Regions from separate parts of the Exiguobacterium sp. NPDC077395 genome, predicted to be linked through region 1. Evidence: riboswitches for the same ligand, from Rfam matches in the RefSeq annotation. Region 1 holds a riboswitch; the other holds the start of a gene.
What was found. Region 1 has a riboswitch for S-adenosylmethionine ahead of ACQKD4_RS06295 (aminotransferase class I/II-fold pyridoxal phosphate-dependent enzyme). Riboswitches for the same ligand answer to the same signal wherever they lie in the genome.

Region 1 (3,748 bases):
CTAATATAACGAGCCTCGAACCACTTTGAGACCGTGTCGATGACGCCAGCCTTGAAATAGTCATAAGGCGAATCACGTAACAGTCGTTCATCTGCGATGACGCGCTCGATGACGACCGGAAACGTGTCATAGCGAATGTAAGAGCCTTCCTCACTGTAGATGACGCTCAGTGGTGTGAAGGCTGCACAGTTTGATACGAGTGTCGGGACGACAATGAGCGGGACTGACTGGGCGAATGCAATCCGCTTCGCCGTATCAATCAATTTACCTCCGCCGACGGCAATCCATACGTCTGGTCGATAGGCATTCAAACGATTTACTTCTTCGTCTGAACATTCCCCGTTGAACTGTACACTCGGAAGATTTGCTAGACGAGGGAACACGCGAACCGCTTCACCGTATCCGTTCGATCCTTTCAAAACGAGTGCCTTCCGGTTTCCAATCAACGTATGAAGGTTCTCGAGCGCATCATGCGAATGGTCATATTCGAGCACGGCCTGACGAATCACAAATGTACCTCCTCATAGGCTGCAAACAGTCTCTCAATCCGTTCTACCGCTTCATCAATCTTCTGTTCAGACGATACGAGACCGAAACGGATGTGGTGATCTCCCTCTGTTCCGAAGAAGTAGCCTGGTGTGACGGCAACACCCGCCTCGTGGAGTAACTTTGTCGAGAACGATTTTGCATCCCCCTCAGGTACTTTCGCCCATACAAAGAACGAACCCTTCGGTGCCTCAATCTCCCACCCCGCCCGGCGTAACCCATTAATCAATCGGTTTCGTCTTGTTTCGTAAAGTGAGGCTAGGTCATCACGTAAGTCGCGCGGAGATTCTAACGCCACAATCGCTGCCTCTTGAATGGCTGAGAAGACAGACACGTGGACGTGATCTTGATACGTGTTGATGGCTTCAATAATATCGGCATTTCCGACCGCGAACGCGACACGCCACCCCGACATATTGAACGCCTTCGACATCGTGTATACTTCAATTCCAATTTCTTTCGCACCATCTGCCTGAAGAAAGCTCGGGGGAACATAACCGTCGAACCCAATGCTTCCATAAGCGAAATCGTGGACGACCATCACATCATGCTTCTTTGCAAACGCGACGGTCTCTTCAAAGAATGCCGGCGTCGCGACAGCCCCAGTCGGATTACTCGGGTAGTTCAAATACATGAGTTTCGCGTGGGACGGGTCGAGTGTTGAATAGTCCGGAAGAAAGCCGTGTTCCTCTTTTAACGTCAAATCGATGATTTCCGCACCTGCGAGCCTCGCTCCAGAGATGTAATCCGGGTAACCCGGGTTCGGGAGCAAAATCCCGTCACCTGGTTCGAGAAGGCATTGTGGGAGTGTGATCAAACCTGATTTACTACCAATCAAGATGGCGACTTCTCGTTCCGGGTCGAGTTCGACACCATATTCACGAGAGTAAAATGATGCGACCGCCTCTTTCAATCGGGTCTGTCCTCGAAATGGACCGTATTGGTGTGTGGTCGGGTCCGTGATGGCACGTTCGAGCGCCTCACAGATTGGAGCGGGTGTCGGTAAATCGGGTGTCCCTTGCCCGAGTCGGATAACGCTCTTCCCGCTTGCCTCTACCGCTGCGACCTCTTCTGCTAATCCGACGAAGTGTTGCGTCGGTAAGGATTTTAATAATTGTGAACGTCTGTCTGCCATGATTCTTCCTCCTGATACGAAAAAACACCCCTTTCTGAGGAAAGGGGTGCTCAATACAGACGTATGTAGTCAACCACCTTCCCATCTCTCAAGGTCACCTTGCTGGAATTAGCACAGTATTTTGCAATCTGTTGCTGAAGCTTCATCGGGCCAGTCCCTCCGCTTCTCTTGATAGAAAGTGTTATTCGCTATGTAATTTTTGTATGTCCCTAAGTTAACCAGACATTTCCAACGGTGTCAAACATTTTTTTCAAAGTGAACATCTATTGAATCCTTTTCAAAAAACATTCATAGTAAAAGAGTAGAAAAATTATATTTGTATGAGGGGATAGAGCATTGGAGCTTAATCGTCAACTTATTTGGAAACTCAGTGTGATCGGTCTGATTTTACTCGTCTTATGGCGGGTCATCAGTGAACCGGATACCATCTCACGTGTTTTGCAGTACACGTTTCAGTTACTGACCCCAATCATCATGGGGATTGCCATCGCTTTGTTACTCAACACCGTACTCTCTTATATTGAAGAACGGTTCCATTTGAAGCGATATCAAGGTCTGCTCATCGTCTATATCACGTTTATCGGGATTTTAGCGATCTCGGTCGTCACGTTGTTCCCGCGGATCTACTCGAGTCTTTCATCACTCATCGAGGAGTTACCCGTCTACATCCGTCAAATCGATGCGTTCTTAGGTGATGTAAACAATTACTTGAAAGACTATAATGCGACGATCGCCCAGGCGATTGATTTTGCACGCTTCGAGGATCGTTATTCCGGATGGGTCGAGACGGCCGTCCTCTCTTCTGTCAGTTATGTCTCTAGTTTCACGATGACATTGATCAACTTCTTGATTGGGATTGTCATCTCCATCTATCTGTTAAAAGACAAAGAAGTCTTCGCTCGCATGTTCAAACGCCTTCTCTACGCGCTCTTACCAGTGGGCACTGCGAAGACGACAATCGATATCTTTCAGGAGATGGACTACATTTTTAAACGATACATCATCGGTAAATCACTCGATTGTCTGATCATCGGTGTTCTCGCTGTCATCGGACTCTTAATCATCGGGGCGCCATACGCGTTACTTCTTGGTGTCATCGTCGGGGTGCTCAATTTTATCCCATACGTCGGTCCGCTACTGGGGATGATTCCAGCGTTTATCATCACTTACTTCTATGATCCGTTCACCGCCGTATTGGTGCTCTTGTTCATCTTCTTGTTGCAGCAATTTGACGGGTTATGGCTCGGGCCGAAGATTTTGGGTGACAGCGTCGGAATCACTCCGTTTTGGGTCATCACATCGATTATCATCGGAGGAAGTCTATTCGGTCTCGTCGGCATGTTTGTGAGCGTTCCGATCACGGCGATGATTCAAGTCGTCTTGTCTAGACTGATTGATTATCGTTTGAATCGAAAAAATTTAAATGAATTACTCTAAATCCTCCCAATAATTTGTTGACACATTGATGAAATGTGTCATACAGTTGAAGAGAAGAACAACAATTAACAGAAAGGAGAGGTTCCCATGTCAGTAGTATCTTCGAAACCATTCATTCAAGTTCATACTGATTGGCAGGCACCTCTTCGATTGATTCATATCTAAGACGCCTGCCTAACTAGGCATGCATAAACAACGTGGGACGTCGTATGCCTTCATGCATATGACGTCCCTTTTGTGTCTAAAATTAAATAAAGCAGGTGACCTGTATGTTTCAATCACTCAAGCAACTCGACCGCAACATTTGGATACGTTTCTTAGGAGAAACGATCACGGGAATCATGATGTTCATGATTGCCCCATTCTTAGTCCTTTATTATAGTGACCAGTTAGACAGCTATCTTCAAGTCGGAATCATCATGGCGACGGGACCAATCATGGCGCTCCTCGGCTCGATGATTGGGGGACGGCTTGCTGATCTATACGGACGCAAACCAATCATGATGATCGCCATCGTTGGTGACGCGCTCGCCCTCATCGGTTTTGCGTTCGCCGACTCGTTTTGGCCGTTGCTCTTACTCAATGCCATGCTCGGCTTGACCAATTCATTGTTCCACCCCGCTGCCAGTG
Region 2 (3,748 bases), 430 kb from region 1:
TCGGAGAAGTCGATACGGTCAAAGAAGACGTCAATAAAATCGTCGAGACGGCTCAAGAAGCCAAATCAGATTTACAAGACATCGGTGAAAAAGTCGTCGAAGCGAAGGATACCGCGCTTGGACAAGAAACCACTTCAACTGATTCGTCATCGAATGACAATAAACAGACACCACCAACGACTTGAACATAAAAAAACGACCTTTCCGCGGAAAGGTCGTTTTTGTTGATTACGCGAAACGCTTCGCGCCTTCTTCAAGAACTGCTGCTTTATCTGTTTGCTCCCATGGGAGTTCGATATCTGTACGACCGAAGTGACCGTAAGCTGCTGTTTGCTTGTAGATTGGACGACGAAGGTCAAGCATCTTGATGATGCCTGCTGGACGGAGGTCGAAGTTCTCACGAACGAGTTCAACGAGCTCTGTTTCGCTCAATTTACCAGTGCCGAACGTGTCGACAGCGATTGATACTGGATGTGCTACCCCAATCGCGTAAGCGAGTTGAACTTCTGCTTTATCCGCAAGTCCTGCTGCAACGATGTTTTTCGCTACATAACGAGCTGCGTATGCTGCTGAACGGTCAACTTTTGTAGGATCTTTACCAGAGAATGCGCCACCGCCGTGACGAGCGTATCCACCGTACGTATCGACGATGATTTTACGTCCTGTAAGACCTGCATCTCCTTGTGGTCCACCGATTACGAAGCGACCAGTCGGGTTGATGAAGTATTTTGTTTCAGCATCGATGAGTTCAGCCGGGATGACTGCTTCGATGACATACTTTTTCAAGTCTTCTTGAATTTGCTCGAGTGTGATCTCTTCTGCGTGTTGTGTCGAGATAACAATCGTGTCGATGCGAACAGGGTTGTTGTCCTCATCGTACTCAACCGTTACTTGCGTCTTACCATCCGGACGGAGGTAATCAAGCGTACCGTTCTTACGAACTTCAGCAAGACGACGTGATAATTTGTGCGCCAATGAGATTGGAAGCGGCATGAGTTCAGGTGTCTCGTTTGTCGCGTATCCGAACATGAGACCTTGGTCACCTGCTCCGATTGCATCGAGTTCCTCTTCAGTCATCTGACCTTCACGTGCTTCAAGAGCTTGGTCAACACCTTGTGCGATGTCTACTGATTGCTCGTCAATCGACGTCAAGACTGCACATGTTTCTGCATCGAAACCATATTTCGCGCGTGTGTATCCGATTTCACGGATTGTTTCACGGACAACTTTCGGGATATCCACGTAAGTTGACGTTGTGATTTCACCAGCTACGAGTACAAGACCCGTTGTGACAGACGTTTCTGCCGCAACACGGGCATTCGGGTCTTCCGCTAAAATGGCATCCAAAATCGAGTCAGAGATCTGATCACAAATTTTATCTGGATGTCCTTCAGTAACCGACTCTGAAGTAAAAAGTCGACGGTTCAATTTTGACATTCAAAAAACCTCCTATAATAAGGGTGATATGTGGACGGTACTCGTTCCCCTTACGCGTTGCTTTGGGACGGTAATGAAAAAAACCTCCCCCGATGACATACATGGGGAAAGGTTGAATCGTTCTTCCTTACCCTCTTATCGTTCGAAGCTAATGGCTTCGCTTCAGGATAGCACCTTTTCCGCACAAGACTTCATGTCGGACGGTTGCTGGGCTTCGTAGGGCCTTGTTCCCTCCACCGCTCAGAATAAGAGTATCCGTTACGAAAACCATCATATAAATGACGCTCGATTATGTCAAGGGAATCGGACGAATTCGTTAAAGTTTTCACTGACTTGCAAAACATTTCTGTTTGTGAATCGTCAAACATTTTTTAAATTCGTTTCTGTTTTTTAACACCTTGTGATAAGAGAATGTGATAAACTGTCTTTGTAAGAAAGCGCTTACTTAGAGAGAAGAAACGCTTGTGTTTAATTAGTGTGTCACATATAATTAAAAATGTCATACTGATTAATCGTAATCGCGGAAGTATGCGGATTTCATCCACATCTATTTAGGGGAAAGGTGGGATTCAGGATGGCGACAACGCTCCTGAAAATCGAAGAATTAATTAATGGTGCCGACATGAAACGGAACTTGACGGTTCCAGAACTGGTGGAAGAAGCCATTCAAAATGGGGAAGGTGTACTGACAAAAGACGGGGCTTTATCTGTCAGCACCGGTGCTTTTACCGGACGGTCACCGAAAGACAAATTCGTCGTCCAAGATGAAGTCAGCAACAACCTTGTCGATTGGGGAAAAGTGAACCAACCGATCGCGGAAGAGAAGTTTTCAGCACTTCTCGACAAAGTACTGAACCATTTAGAAAAGAAAGACAAACTTTATTACCTCGAAGCGTCTGCTGGTGCCGATGAGCACTATACGTTACCGGTCCGTGCCATTACAGAATATGCATGGCATAGTCTGTTCGCAAAACAGCTGTTTTTACGCGAATGGCCAACGAAAGGTGCGTTCGACCCGTTCACTGTGATTTATGCACCAAGTTATAAAGCAGACCCTGCAGTAGATGGCACGAACTCAGAGACATTCATTCTCGTTTCATTCGCCAAGCGCACGATTCTGATCGGGGGAACAGAATACGGTGGCGAAATTAAAAAATCAATTTTCTCCGTCATGAACTTCTTGTTACCTGAGCAAAACGTCTTATCGATGCATTGTTCGGCAAACGTCAACGATGCAAACGAAACGGCACTCTTCTTCGGGTTGTCGGGAACTGGGAAGACGACACTTTCAGCTGATCCACAGCGCCACTTAATCGGAGACGATGAGCACGGATGGTCACCGGATGGGGTCTTCAACATCGAAGGCGGTTGCTACGCGAAGACGATCAACTTGTCGCGTGAGAACGAACCACAAATCTATGATGCAATCCGTTTCGGTTCATTGATTGAAAACGTCGTATTGAATGAAGATCGTACGCCGGACTACAAGAACATTTCCTTGACTGAAAATACGCGTGCAGCATATCCGATCGAATTCATCGACAACGCGATGCTCCCATCACGTGCCGGTCATCCGAATACGATCGTCTTTTTGACGGCCGATGCATATGGTGTCTTGCCACCAATCAGCAAACTGACGAAAGAACAGGCGATGTACCACTTCTTGTCTGGTTATACGTCTAAGCTTGCCGGTACAGAGCGTGGTGTCACAGAACCACAAGCGACGTTCTCGACTTGCTTTGGTTCACCGTTCCTTCCGCTCGCTCCAGAGCGTTATGCGGATATGCTCGGTAAATTGATTGAAGAGCACGATGTAGATGTCTACCTCGTCAACACGGGCTGGACAGGTGGAGCATACGGCGAAGGTTCACGCATGAAACTCGCCTATACGCGTGCGATGGTCAATGCCGCCGTCAACGGCCAGCTCCGTGATGTCGAAACGATGAAACATGACATTTTCAATGTCGAGATTCCTGTAGCCATCGATGGTGTACCGAGCGACGTGCTCAATCCGCGAGATACGTGGAGCGACCCAGCTCGTTACGACGTCGAAGCAAAAGCACTCGCCATGAAATTTAAAGAAAACTTCACTCGCTTCACGAAAGCAAGTGAGTCCGTCATCGCAGCCGGACCACTCGTCATCTAACACAAAAGCACTGACTCGATTTTTTATCGAGTCAGTGCTTTTTCCTGTCGCAACATCCAATCCATCGCTTGTTCGGTCGTCTCCCATTTATCCCAAAACGGGAGCTGGTGACCGAACGGGAGCACCCAAAACTCTGCCTGTTCTCCTAATTTCTCGGCGACGGCT

Region 2: it holds a riboswitch for S-adenosylmethionine, as region 1 does, so the genes downstream of both, metK (methionine adenosyltransferase) here and ACQKD4_RS06295 (aminotransferase class I/II-fold pyridoxal phosphate-dependent enzyme) in region 1, are expected to answer to the same signal.

What each region holds. Positions count from the first base shown of each region.
Region 1 is NZ_JBNNHU010000001.1:1,221,991-1,225,738, reverse strand. It holds gene ACQKD4_RS06300 (iron-containing alcohol dehydrogenase) at 1-509, opposite strand, end outside; gene ACQKD4_RS06295 (aminotransferase class I/II-fold pyridoxal phosphate-dependent enzyme) at 506-1,681, opposite strand; SAM riboswitch class I at 1,760-1,859, opposite strand; gene ACQKD4_RS06290 (AI-2E family transporter) at 2,018-3,118, shown strand; gene ACQKD4_RS06285 (MDR family MFS transporter) at 3,388-3,748, shown strand, end outside.
Region 2 is NZ_JBNNHU010000001.1:794,897-798,644, reverse strand. It holds gene ACQKD4_RS04070 (hypothetical protein) at 1-185, shown strand, start outside; gene metK (methionine adenosyltransferase) at 229-1,437, opposite strand; SAM riboswitch class I at 1,570-1,689, opposite strand; gene pckA (phosphoenolpyruvate carboxykinase (ATP)) at 2,012-3,583, shown strand; gene ACQKD4_RS04055 (alpha/beta hydrolase family protein) at 3,607-3,748, opposite strand, start outside.